DNA from 3 places in the Buttiauxella sp. AC038 genome. Region 2 is predicted to be linked to each of the others. Evidence: predicted binding sites of a transcription regulator. Region 2 holds the regulator's gene; each other region holds the start of a gene.
The links. The regulator CRP, encoded in region 2, controls carbon source genes, mostly activating them, when cyclic AMP is high. The targets are predictions, from matches to a motif close to ATGTGANNNNNNTCACAT.

Region 1 (4,591 bases), 1.6 Mb from region 2:
TGAATCCCCAACAGGCCCATACCTGGCCAGGAGAAGACGCTTTCAGTCACGTACGCCCCCACCACCAGCTCGCCAAAGGAGATACCAAAGAGTGTGATAACCGGCAGCAGCACGTTTTTAAGGACATGGCGGAATAGGATTGAACGACGTGTAGCACCGTATGCCAGCTGCGTTTGCACATAATCAGCCGACAACTGCGTAATGGTGTTGGAGCGGATGTAACGCACGTAATTGGAGAGGTTATAAAAACTCAGTGCAATGCACGGTAAAATACCGTGACGAACCACATCAAGCCACGAGTCTTCCATACCAATTGTTCGCATGCCCATACTCGGCAACCAGTTTAGCTGCACCGAAAACACGGTTATCAGCAAAATACCAAACCAGAAGATAGGCACCGAAATACCAATATAGGCAAACATATTCAGGAAGTGATCAAGCCAGCGGTGTTTGTAAGCGCCCGCCACTAAACCCAGCGGGATAGCCAACACCATAGCCAGAACTAGTGATGCACCCATCAGGCCAAGAGTTGCAGGAATGCGCTCGGCAATCATAGTTAACACAGGGCGATGGTAAATCAGTGAGTAGCCCAAATCCCCTTGCAGCACGTTTTTTAGCCACAACAGGTATTGCATAAACATGGGCTTATCGAGCCCCAGGCTGTGGCGGATACGCTCGATATCCTCCGGGCTCATACGCGGAGTAATATAAGCCTGCACCGGGTCGCCGGGAGCAAGTTTGACCAGCAAAAACGACACCAGCGAGATGAAGAACAGCATCGGCACCAGTTGGGCCAGGCGTCGGACTAACACATTGTTCATACTGCTTTCCAAAAAATAAGCCCCCAGAAGGGGAAAACTGTAGGGCGGGTAGCTTGCGTTACCCACCCTACGACTACCTCAGGGCAGTGTGTTCATTATTGTTGATAGATCTTCGACCAATCCTGGAACATATAAACAGGCTTAGGTTCAGCCTCTTTGGTTCCGGCAAAACGTTTATCTACCGCAACAACCGCATTGGTATAAGCAATTGGGTACCATGCCATGTCGTTTGCAACGGTCTGCTGGATTTGCTTATAGATTTCAGCACGTTTGGTTTTGTCAGTTTCAGTTGCGCCCTGGTTCCACAACGCATCGAACGCTGGGTTCTTGTAGTGGGCATAGTTATAAGCTTCGTTGCTCAGGTACAAAGACTTATAGCCATCAGGTTCCATACCCATGATGTAGCCACCCAGACTCAGCTCATAAGAGGTATTTTTCATATCCAGGCTGCGTTGCGACATGGCGTTAGCATCCAGTGGCATCAGCTCAACCGCAATACCCACGTTTTTCAGCTGCTGCTGAATATACAGCCCCATGCTTTCCTGAGTTTTATTGCTATTGATGTAGGCGAGGCGCAGTTTCAGATCGGCAGGCGTGCCCGCTTCTTTCAGCAATGCTTTCGCTTTTTCAACATCGTACTTGTAGGTTTCAACATCGTTGGTCTGATACAGCGTGTCTGGCGTCAGAATAGATGCGGCAGGTTGCGCATATTCCAGCGAAGAGAATGCAGCCTGAACCAGTTCATCTTTATTGATGGCATAAGCAATGGCCTGACGCAGTGCCTTGTTCTTCATACTGTCAATATTCTGGTTAAACGTCATATATGCCAGACGCCCTTCCGGGTAGATAACGAAGTCAAATTTACCGCTATTTTTCAAACGATTGACATCCTGCGGGTCAATCATCTTCATATTGATTTCGCCGTTTTGCAGCGCAAGATTGGCAGAGTTGCTGTCTTTAGCGAAACGGTAAGTCACAGTCTCAAGCTTCGGCTTGCCGTTCCAGTAATCATCAAAGCGTGTCAGCGAGTAATACTGCCCGGCGCGATATTCTTTGAATTTGAACGGGCCTGAACCGACTGGAGCATCGTTTTTGGTACTCTTTTCCAGATCGTCACTGTCATTAGCAAACACATGTTCTGGGATTGGGTAAATCTGTACCAGGGTGCCTACAAACGCAGCACTCACCTGTGGCAGAGTAAATTTCACGGTCAGGTCATCAATTTTGCTGACCTGAATTGGCTTATCGCCGTACACAAACATGCTGCGGAAGAAGCTGTGCTGTTTCTCATCAAGCAATTTGTTGAAAGTGAACACCACATCGCCTGCGGTAATAGGCTTGCCGTCTTGCCATTTCAAATTCGGTTTGAGTTTTAAGATGTATGAGAGGTTATCTTCTGAAGGCGTAAGACTCTCTGCCAGAGCCCATTCAATTTTATCGCCATTGAAGCTATAAAGCGGTGCGTATAGCGTCTGCATGATAGTCAGCGTAGTACGGTCGCTGGCATACAGTGGGTTCATCGCTAGCGGATCGCCGGTGGTCACGCCAACAATTAAATTGCCGCCATCCTGGGCTGCTTGTTTAGCCGGTGCAGGAGCAGCCGCAGTTTCAGTTTTTGCATTATCACAGCCAGAAAGGGCCAGGGCCAAAGAGGCAAACAGCGCAGATAACAACAGGGGTTTACGCATTTATTCACGGACTCCATCTCAATTAGAGACCGCATAGTGCACCAGCCATACCCACAATGTAAATAAGTGTAAAACGCATAACGTTATGCGAAATAGTGCTAAAGAAGAAATTGTGGATATAAAGATTAATATCGTGGGTAAAAAGGCAAATTTCAGACATAAAAAAACCTGCCGCAGCAGGTTTTTTTTCAAGCGGGCAGATTAAAACATGCCAGCCGGCGGTACATCTTTAAAAGTCTTGCAGTATTGCTCGAACATGCTTTTCAGGATTTTGCGCATTTTCATTGTGTGCTCCAGTTTTTTTGTTTTGCAGGTGTTGCTTGTTATGGGGCTAATAATAAGACATCCGTCACATAAATCAATAGTTTTGTGATGCGCATCACACATTTTCAGTGTGGATTTTACATCTTCGTCACACAAAATGGCTTGCATATCCACGACTTAACTGGTTAATTGACTCAACAATTTTTTAAAACATTATTTTAATTTTGAATTTCACTCATGACTAACTCCCCTTCTCCGGCAGCAAAGCGTGGCATTTCAGGAATGGCACTCCTGGTCGCTGGCGCTTTTTTTATGGAATTTCTCGATGGGACGGTCATTGCCACCGCGCTGCCGGAAATGGCCCGAACTTTTGGTGTTGATGCCGTTGATCTGAATATCGGTATGAGTGCCTACTTGCTGACTCTGGCGGTATTGATACCCGCCAGCGGCTGGATTGCGGACCGATTTGGCGCACGTAAAGTTTTCACCCTGGCACTAGGGATCTTCACCTTCGCCTCGGTACTGTGCGGCATGGCCAATACGATTGAGCAGTTTGTCGCGATGCGCATTTTACAGGGGGTCGGTGGTGCGCTAATGGTGCCAGTCGGGCGGTTGGCTGTGCTGCGTACAACCCCTAAGCATTTACTGATCACCGCGATTGCCACCCTCACCTGGCCCGCGCTGGTTGCTCCTATTATTGGCCCTCCTCTGGGCGGATTTATCACCAGCTACGCGTCGTGGCGTTGGATTTTCTATATCAACTTACCACTTGGGTTAATTGCCATGGCGCTGGCGTGGCGATTGATTCCCGATATTCATGATGATGACCGCCGCCCGTTTGACGGCATTGGTTTTACCGGCACTGCGGTGGCAATGATTAGCCTGGTGTACGGCCTGGAAATGCTTGGGCAATCGCAAATTAAGGTGCTGCCAACTGTGAGCTTGCTGGTATTAGGTGCAGCGGCGCTGTGGTTCTCACTGTGGCACTTTAAACACGCTAAGCACCCGATGATTCGCCTTGATGCTTTAAAGGTACAGACCTTTGGTGTGACGATGTACGGGGGCTCTTTATTTCGTACCTCCATCAGCGCGGTCCCTTTTTTATTGCCGTTGCTATTCCAGGTTGGTTTCGGAATGGATGCTTTTCATTCGGGCTTACTGGTATTGGCAGTCTTCGCCGGAAATCTCGCGATGAAACCTGCAACGACATCGTTAATTCGCGCATTAGGGTTCAAGAAATTACTCATTATTAATGGCCTTCTGAACGTCGCTTCTCTGCTGGCTTGTGCGTTTCTTACTCCGCACACCGCAGCATGGGCGACCATAGCAATACTCTTCTTTGGCGGGATGTTCCGTTCGATGCAGTTTACGGGCATAAGCACCCTCGCCTTTTCAGATGTGCCATCCACGCAAATGAGCTACGCCAACACGCTATTTAGTACCGCCACACAGCTTTCTGTAGGGCTGGGAATTACGCTTGGTGCGATAGGGATTCGTCTGGGGGAGAAAGTCAGTCAGTGGCTCGATTTAACTGCAATCCCAGGCATTTCTATCAAGATTTCTTTTGTGATGATTACGCTCATTTGCCTGGTAGGTTTGTTTGATCTGCTGCGTTTACCACACAATGCGGGTAGCAGTGTGTCGAAAAAACACTAACCCGGTCGCTGGCCTCAATTACACTTAACTATAGGTCAGGTGTGTGAGGCCACTATGAAACGCTTATCGATATTCTTACTGATGATGTTATCGCTGATAGGGTCTCAAGCTCTTGCTGTTGAGATCCAACCTCTTACCAACCCTTCTTTGCATAACCCTTAT
Region 2 (4,591 bases):
TTAAAGGAATGCGTCGTCTGCGCGAGTTTGACGATTTGATTACCTCAAAAATTCACGGCTTTGCTGACGCTATCGATTATTACCGCCAGTGCAGCGCTATGCCGCTGCTGCCACAAATCAAAACGCCGACGCTCATCATCCACGCAAAAGATGACCCGTTTATGGATCACCATGTGATCCCCGATAAAGCTATCTTACCTGCCAATATCGAGTATCAACTCACGCGATACGGTGGGCATGTTGGGTTTGTGGGTGGCACGTTACGGCGCCCTGAAATGTGGCTTGAGCAACGTATCCCGCAGTGGCTGTCTCAATTTTTGGACCAGTAATATGATGATTCCCTGGCAAGATCTGCCTCCCGAAACGCTTGATAATCTGATTGAATCCTTTGTATTACGCGAAGGCACCGATTATGGTGAACAAGAGCGTTCACTGGAGCAGAAAGTGGCCGATGTTAAGCGCCAGCTGCAAAGTGGTGAGGCTGTGCTGGTATGGTCGGAACTCCATGAAACGGTAAATATTATGGCTCGCGGGCAGTTTCGCGGCTAAGCGTTTAACTTCTATACTGCATAATAAAACCACCCTCACCCAGCTATCTCCCTGAGGGTGAGGACCAGCCCTTACTTACACACACTTGCTATCACCCATGGAGTTGTTGCCTTATGTCAGCCAAACATCCGGTTATTGCCGTAACAGGTTCCAGCGGCGCGGGAACGACAACAACCAGCCTTGCCTTCCGTAAAATCTTCCAGCAACTCAATTTACGTGCAGCGGAAGTCGAAGGTGACAGTTTCCATCGTTTCACTCGTCCTGAAATGGATATGGCTATTCGTAAAGCACGCGACCTGGGGCGCCATATCAGCTATTTCGGCCCGGAAGCCAATGACTTTGGTTTGCTTGAACAGACGTTCATTGAGTACGGCAGAACCGGGCAGGGTAAGTCACGCAAGTATCTACATACTTACGATGAAGCCGTACCCTGGAACCAAATCCCCGGAACCTTCACGCCATGGCAACCATTGCCAGAACCCACTGATGTTTTGTTTTATGAAGGTTTGCACGGCGGTGTAGTTACGCCACAGCACGATGTGGCTAAGGCCGTCGATTTGCTGGTTGGTGTAGTACCGATTGTGAACCTGGAGTGGATACAAAAGTTAGTGCGCGATACCAGCGAGCGCGGGCATTCCCGAGAAGCGGTAATGGATTCTGTGGTTCGTTCTATGGACGACTATATCAATTACATCACACCGCAATTCTCCCGCACCCATATCAACTTCCAGCGCGTTCCAACTGTTGATACGTCTAACCCATTTGCGGCTCGCGGCATCCCTTCTCTGGATGAAAGTTTTGTGGTGATTCATTTTCGCGGGCTGGATGACATCGACTTCCCGTATTTGCTTGCCATGCTGCAAGGGTCGTTTATTTCCCACATCAATACTTTGGTGGTGCCGGGCGGCAAAATGGGTCTGGCAATGGAATTAATTATGACGCCGCTCGTTAAGCGACTGGCGGAAGGGCGAAACATTAATCAGGGCGGCTAATCACCGCCCTGTTTTACACACTAAGCATCAATCACTTCATAGCTATGAGTAACGTTGACCGCTTTTTCAAGCATCAGTGCTACAGAGCAGTATTTCTCAGCAGAGAGGTCTACTGCGCGGGAAACTGCAGCATCTTTTAGCTCTTTGCCTGTCACGATGAAATGCAGATTGATGTGCGTAAACAAACGCGGAGCCTCTTCACGGCGCTCAGAGGTCAATTTCACTTCGCAGTCGGTCACGGCGTAGCGGCCTTTTTGCAAAATAGAAACTACGTCAATTGCACTGCAACCGCCAACGGACATCAGCACCATTTCCATTGGGCTTGGTGCTTTATCACCAGAATTGCCATCCATAAGGATCTGGTGCCCTGAAGCGGACTCGCCCAGGAAGGTAAACCCTTCAACCCATTTCACTCGTGCCTGCATGCTGCTTACTCCTGTAGAAAAATTACCTTTCAGAGTACGCAGATTCAGCAAATCTGGCAACGGAAGGCGACATGCGTCAAGCTGAAACGAGACAACAGGAGACACTTGCCAAAAGCTATGCTAAAACAATCCAGATGCTACATCGATACATTGACGTAATGCATGTATGCAGAGGACATCACTAATTACAGGCAGCAAGAATGACTTGCATGCCATCTCCCCAAGGTGGGGAATATTCTAATTACTTGCAACGCCAGACAGGATGTTTAGCGTCCTGTCGTTGGTAGCCAGTTATAAAACAGAGGATAACCGCGCATGGTGCTTGGCAAACCGCAAACAGACCCGACTCTCGAATGGTTCTTGTCCCATTGCCACATTCATAAGTATCCATCGAAGAGCACACTCATTCACCAAGGTGAGAAAGCAGAGACGCTGTATTACATCGTCAAGGGCTCTGTGGCTGTTCTGATTAAAGATGAAGAGGGCAAGGAAATGATCCTCTCCTATCTAAATCAGGGCGATTTCATTGGTGAGTTAGGGCTGTTCGAAGAAGGTCAGGAACGTAGTGCCTGGGTTCGTGCTAAAAGTGCCTGTGAAGTGGCTGAAATTTCTTATAAAAAATTCCGCCAGCTGATCCAGGTCAACCCAGATATTCTGATGCGCCTGTCTTCACAAATGGCTAGCCGTCTGCAAGTTACATCTGAGAAAGTGGGTAATCTGGCATTCCTGGATGTGACTGGTCGTATCGCGCAGACGCTGCTGAACCTGGCTAAACAACCTGATGCAATGACCCACCCAGACGGTATGCAGATTAAAATTACCCGTCAGGAAATCGGTCAGATCGTGGGTTGCTCTCGCGAAACTGTTGGTCGTATCTTGAAAATGCTGGAAGATCAAAATCTGATCTCCGCTCACGGTAAAACGATCGTCGTATACGGCACTCGTTAATCTCCGTCTAAAAAATGGCGTGTTGCTTCATAACACGCCTTTTTTGTCTCTACACTTCCCTCACTTGCTCTAAATAATTCATGTTGCAGGTAGGCGGTAAGCTCAGGAATCCCCAGGAGCTTACTAAAGTAAGTGACTGGTGTGACTGAGTACAACCAACAACCCTGCAACTTGAAGTATGACGAGCAAATGTGGCGACGGCTGATCTACCATCCTGAAGTTAACTACGCACTGCGGCAAACGCTGGTGCTGTGCCTTCCGGTGGCAGTAGGTTTGCTCGTCGGCGATCTCCAGTCTGGCCTGCTTTTCTCGTTAGTTCCTGCCTGTTGCAATATTGCGGGCCTTGATACTCCACATAAGCGCTTCTTCAAACGTCTGATTGTTGGCGGCAGCCTTTTTGCCATCAGCAGTCTGATCATGCAGCTTTTATTACTTTATACCTCCGTACCGTTGCCGGTGATATTGGTCGTGATGGCGCTCTTGCTTGGGGTCACGGCAGAAATCAGTTCCTTGCACGCTCGTCTGCTTCCCGCATCACTCATTGCTGCCATATTTACACTCAGCATGGCCGGAAATATGCCGATTTGGAAACCGATGGTGCTGTATGTCTCCGGTACGATTTGGTACGGCGTATTTAACTGGTTTTGGTTCTGGATGTGGCGCGAGCAGCCGCTGCGGGAATCATTGAGCCTGCTCTATCGGCAGTTGGCAGATTACTGTGAAGCAAAATACGGCATGCTGACTCAACATACCGATCCGGAAAAAGCGCTCCCTCCTCTGCTGGCTCGTCAGCAAAAAGCGGTGGATCTCATTACCCAATGCTACCAACAGCTTCATATGCTGGCGGCAAACCAGCAAAACGGCTACAAGCGTTTGCTACGTGCATTCCAGGTAGCACTGGATTTGCAAGAGCACATCTCGGTAAGCCTTCACCAACCAGCTGAAGTTCAGAAGCTCGTCGAGCAAAGCCATGCAGAAGCGGTTATTAGATGGAATGCTCAGACCATCGCGGCGCGCTTACGCGTACTGGCTGACGACATTCTTTACCATCGTTATCCACAGCGTTTTACGATGGAAAAACAGATCGACGCCCTTGAGAAAATCGCCCGTCAGAATCCAGATAACCCGGTTGGGCAATTTTGCCATTACCACTTCAGCCGTATCGCTCGCGTGCTACGCACCCAACGCCCGCTGTATGTCCGTGATTTAATGGAAGACCGGCAACGCCGTTTGCCACTGTGGGCGGCATTGAAAAGTTATTTATCGTTGAAGTCAGCGGCGCTTCGCAACGCAGCAAGATTGGGTGTGATGCTCACGATAGCCAGTCTGTTGGGTGCATTTTTACATCTGCCCAAGCCCTACTGGATTTTAATGACGGTAATGTTCGTGACGCAAAACGGCTACGGTGCCACACGAGTTCGTATTCTCCACCGTTCGGCGGGCACCATTGCAGGCCTTGCCATTGCAGGTATTGCGCTTCACTTCCACTTCCCGAAAAGCATTGCTCTGGGCGCGATGCTGGTCATTACGCTGGTGAGCTATCTGTTTATTCGCAAAAGCTACGGCTGGGCGACGATAGGCTTTACGGTGACCGCCGTTTATACCCTGCAATTGATAACATTAAGTGCCGAGCAGTATATCGTCCCTCGCCTGATAGATACGTTGCTAGGCTGCTTG
Region 3 (4,591 bases), 3.3 Mb from region 2:
CAATTATTGTCCCCCTTCAAGAAAAGGGGGACACATCATTTAACGGTGGTACTCGCCAGCGGCTTCCGGCTGGTATTGCAACTCCAGCACTTCCAGATGCGTCTGGTTACCGTTCGGTAACGTCCAATTAATTGTCGCACCAACACGCAAACCCAGCAGTGCTGCGCCAACCGGCGCCATGACTGAGAGTTGATTGTCGCTGTCTGTTAGGTTTACCGGGTAAACCAGCGTGCGAACATGCTCCTCTTTTGAGGAGAGATCGCGGAATTTTACGCGGCTGTTCATCGTAACGACGTCAGCCGGAATATCTTCAGGCTTACACATTTCTGCTCTGTCCAGTTCTGCGTTCAGCACTGTAGCTACCGGCTGGTTAGCAAATTGTGGTTGCTCCAGCAAACGGTCAATACGCTCGGCATCGAGTTCATTAATGATAATGGCTGGTCTGGACATATTTCTCTCCGTGTAAAAAAACAGGCACTCATGTGCCTGATGGGGACCTTACAAAAGAAAACCCTCACCGGTAAGAGTGAGGGTTTGGTCTGCAGTGATAATACTGAGCTTAACGTATAGTTTAAAGTGACCTGAGTCACAAACTGCAGTTAGAGAATAATGCTACCTACTAATGCGAACAGGAAAGCGATAGTACCAATCAGCGTTTCCATCACAGTCCAGGTTTTCAGTGTGGTTTTCTCGTCCATTTCCAGGAAACGGCCAACCAGCCAGAAACCGGAGTCGTTAACGTGAGACAGAACAGTCGCACCACCTGCAATTGCTACCACGATGAAGCACAGATCGAACTGGCTCAAGCCTGGAGTTGCCGCAACCATTGGCGAGATAAGTGCCGCAGTGGTAGTCAGAGCAACGGTCGCAGAACCTTGTGCCACACGCAGAGCGGTAGAGATAACAAACGCGGCTACAATTACCGGCATACCGGTATCAGACAAGATACCCGCAAGTGCATCACCAATGCCGCTGGCACGCAGAACGCCACCGAACATACCACCCGCACCGGTCACCAAAATGATGCCGCAGATTGGGCCAAGCGCGCCATCGCACACTTTTTCCAGGTGCTGGCGGCTATGACGACCACTAAACACAGCAAGAGCAAAGAACACCGTTATCAGTAATGCAATTGGGGTTTTACCCAACATACGCAGGAACTGAACCACGGTATTGTCAGCAGTTACCCAACCGAGCACGGTTGCTGTGTTCAGGCCAGTATCAAGGAAAATCAGCACCAATGGCAGCAGAAGAATCGACAAAACAGTGCCAAAAGATGGTGGCTGGTGGTTTGGATCAGCCTCTACATTGCCGAGGAAAGAAGAAGGCAATGGTACTTCGAATTTCTTGCCAGCATACAGGCCAAACAGATACGCACCGAGATACCAGGTTGGAATCGCGATTACCAGGCCAACAATGACCAGAAGTCCAATGTTCGCGCCCAGCAATTCACTTGCAGCAACCGGACCCGGATGCGGTGGCAAAAGTGCGTGCATCACAGCGAATGCACCCGCGGCAGGCAGCGCATATTTCAGCGTGGAACCACCGAATTGTTTTGCTACGCTGAAAATAATTGGCAGCATTACTACCAGGCCCGCATCGAAGAAGATTGGGAAGCCAAACAGCAAAGATGCAACGCCAAGCGCCAGTGGTGCGCGGTGTGAACCAAATTTCCCGACCAGTGTGTCAGCCAATACTTTGGCACCGCCAGAAATTTCAAGTAAACGACCAATCATGGCACCAAGGCCAACCAGCAGGGCAACGCCTGCCAGGGTACTCCCAAAACCGCCCAAAATCGTTGGGACAATTTTATCGAACGGCACACCGGTGACCAGTGCAACAACAACACTCACAAGAGTTAATGCTAAGAATGCATGCACTTTGAAGCGCATGATGAGAATAAGTAGGAGTACGACTGCACAAGCTGCGATCCCAAGTAGGGTCCCTGCGCCGTAATGTGCTGTTATTTCGGTCATATGTTTGTCCTCTGCGCCGAATTAATAGGCAAGATATGCATTAAGCATAATTCACCAGCTCTCTGATACCGGTAACATGATATCGGTAACATGACGTCTTCGGGAATGGAGTGCGCCATGTTTATTAACATTTTGAGAGCAAGTTCAAACTATCGAAAGAAACCGTCCATAAGCCGCATTGATTAATTGCTGACCGTAAATAAACCTGCCATGGGCAAAACTTGCATTACTCTTTATAGGCACGTTTCACTCAGGCCTTGTGCGGTCATCACCTGAACCGGAGATATCATGAGCCATTACGACAAACTCACGTTAAAGGACGGCAGTTCTCTTTACTTTAAGGATTGGGGAGAAGGGCAACCGGTAGTATTCAGCCACGGCTGGCCATTAACGGCGGATGCGTTTGAAGACCAGATGTTTTTCCTTGGGCAGAAGGGATTTCGGGTTATTGCTCATGACAGGCGAGGGCATGGGCGCTCATCGCAAAGTTGGGATGGGAATAACATGGACCAGTACGCCGATGATCTTGCCGAACTGACCGCGCATCTCAATCTCAAGGATGCGGTCCACGTTGGGCATTCAACCGGCGGCGGGGAAGTGGCGCGTTATATTGGCCGCCATGGCACCAGCCGTGTGGCAAAAGCGGTGCTGATAAGTGCCGTTCCGCCGATCATGGTCAAAACGGACTTCAACCCAAACGGTGTACCTATTGATGTGTTCGATGGTATCCGCGAAGGCGTGCGTGCGAACCGCGCGGACTTCTTCAAAGAGCTGACTTTGCCGTTCTACGGTTATAACCGCTCGGGGGCTGAAATTTCAGAAGGTGTCAGAGAAAGTTTTGTTGAGCAGGGCATGCAGGGCGGCATCAAAGCGTTGTATGACTGTATCAAAGCGTTCTCGGAAACCGATTTGCGCGAAGACCTGAAGAAAATGACCATTCCGACGCTGGTTATTCATGGCGATGACGATCAGATTGTGCCCTTTGAAACCTGCGGTAAGGTGACAGCGGCAACACTGCCAGATGCGACGTTCAAAGTTTATGAAGGTGGCTCACACGGTATTTGCACTACGGAGAAAGACCGGGTTAATGCTGATTTGTTGGCGTTTTTGAAAGGTTAGTTGTTGTAGGCGGGTAAGTGACTATTACCCGCCATTCAGCCACTCATTTAACCGCGACCGGCAACATAATCTCTTTTAAAATTTCATAGCGCTGTTGGGGTGAAAGCCAAATCAAACCCAACAGCTTATGCGCTTTTTCTTCACGTTCGAATTGGGCTTTTAACTGCATTAAAAAACGTTTCGTTGTGTTCATAATTACCTCCGCATTTGATAAACAAAGCATATGCCTGCAAACCCGGAACTAATAGTGAACTGATTGTTTTTTGTCTTCCGTATTTAATTCAACAGCTGTTATTTGCTAATCAAACTCATATCTATCTTCGCCACAATTTTCCTCAGCGCAGCCGGTTCATTTAGCGTTGCCATAGGGCGATGAAGCTCGCCGGGGAAAAGAATCGTCAGGTCCCCCGGTCGTAGTTTTATCAATGTTTCACAGCCCATGTTTTTATAGAACCCGATATCATTTTGCTCATCGAACTCACCGTCTTGTTGCTGCTGCTGATCCACCGGTGCGGCACCGATTATCTCTTCGCCTTCCAGTACGATATGTACGTCAATATAGCGGGCATGCAGTTCGGGGCGTTGTTCTTCCAGCAGTTTAGTTTTGCCATCAAACACCGAGAAATAGATAAGTTCGCCTTCAATCGGGTATTTGCCGTTGGCCAATTGCTGCGGACGGTTTGCGATAATTGCTTGTAACGCATGGCGAATCACAGTTGGGTACACCGGGTTTTGAGCGGCATTCTCAAGTTTATCAATAATCATATTTCCCCCTTTAGACCGCAACCAGCATGCCGCCATCAACAAACAGCAGGTGGCCATTCACGAAGTTGGACGCTTTTGATGACAGGAACACCGCAGCACCAATCAACTCCTCAGGATCGCCCCAGCGAGCCGCTGGTGTGCGTTTGCATAGCCACTGGGTGAAAGCTTCGTCGTCGACCAGCGTTTTGGTCATATCTGTTTTGAAGTAACCCGGTGCAATACCGTTAACCTGGATGTTGTAGCGCGCCAGCTCCACGCACATACCGCGGGTCAACATTTTCACCGCTCCTTTTGCTGCGGCATATGGTGTAATTGTGTCGCGGCCCAGTTCGCTCTGCATTGAGCAAATATTGATTATTTTCCCGGCCTGGCGTTTTACCATGCGTCGTGAAACAGACTGTGAAACTAAAAATACGGCAGTTTGATTTACTGCAATAATATCGTTCCATTCATTAACCGGAAATTCAGTAAATGGATGGCGGCGCTGGATGCCCGCATTATTAATTAATACATCAATCGGCCCGATCTCTTGCTCGATATTTTCAATCGCAGTTTCCACCGCTTCCGGGTCGGTAACATTAAATGCAGCAGTCCAGGCGGTATAACCACTGTCACGTAATTTCATTGCCGCATGTTCGGCGCGTTCAGCAGTAATATCATTGATGATAATTTCAGCGCCATGCTCAGCAAGACCTTGTGCTAATAAAAAGCCTATTCCTTGTGCAGAGCCG

Region 1: azuC (stress response protein AzuC) is a predicted target of CRP. The motif match lies at 2,877-2,894, and genes of this name have one in related genera.
Region 3: AC0IXI_RS17635 (GntP family permease) is a predicted target of CRP. The motif match lies at 2,109-2,126, and genes of this name have one in related genera.

What each region holds. Positions count from the first base shown of each region.
Region 1 is NZ_CEEDCQ010000001.1:1,997,500-2,002,090, reverse strand. Features, by position in the region: gene AC0IXI_RS09565 (ABC transporter permease) at 1-821, opposite strand, end outside; gene AC0IXI_RS09560 (ABC transporter substrate-binding protein) at 917-2,509, opposite strand; gene azuC (stress response protein AzuC) at 2,711-2,794, opposite strand; gene AC0IXI_RS09550 (MFS transporter) at 3,011-4,429, shown strand; gene AC0IXI_RS09545 (hypothetical protein) at 4,484-4,591, shown strand, end outside.
Region 2 is NZ_CEEDCQ010000001.1:404,984-409,574, reverse strand. Features, by position in the region: gene AC0IXI_RS01890 (hydrolase) at 1-329, shown strand, start outside; gene AC0IXI_RS01885 (YheU family protein) at 331-549, shown strand; gene AC0IXI_RS01880 (phosphoribulokinase) at 663-1,541, shown strand; gene AC0IXI_RS01875 (OsmC family protein) at 1,562-1,966, opposite strand; gene crp (cAMP-activated global transcriptional regulator CRP) at 2,282-2,914, shown strand; gene AC0IXI_RS01865 (YccS/YhfK family putative transporter) at 3,104-4,591, shown strand, end outside.
Region 3 is NZ_CEEDCQ010000001.1:3,690,441-3,695,031, reverse strand. Features, by position in the region: gene rnk (nucleoside diphosphate kinase regulator) at 40-450, opposite strand; gene AC0IXI_RS17635 (GntP family permease) at 600-1,976, opposite strand; gene AC0IXI_RS17630 (alpha/beta fold hydrolase) at 2,265-3,095, shown strand; gene AC0IXI_RS17625 (hypothetical protein) at 3,139-3,288, opposite strand; gene AC0IXI_RS17620 (NanQ anomerase/TabA/YiaL family protein) at 3,387-3,860, opposite strand; gene idnO (gluconate 5-dehydrogenase) at 3,871-4,591, opposite strand, start outside.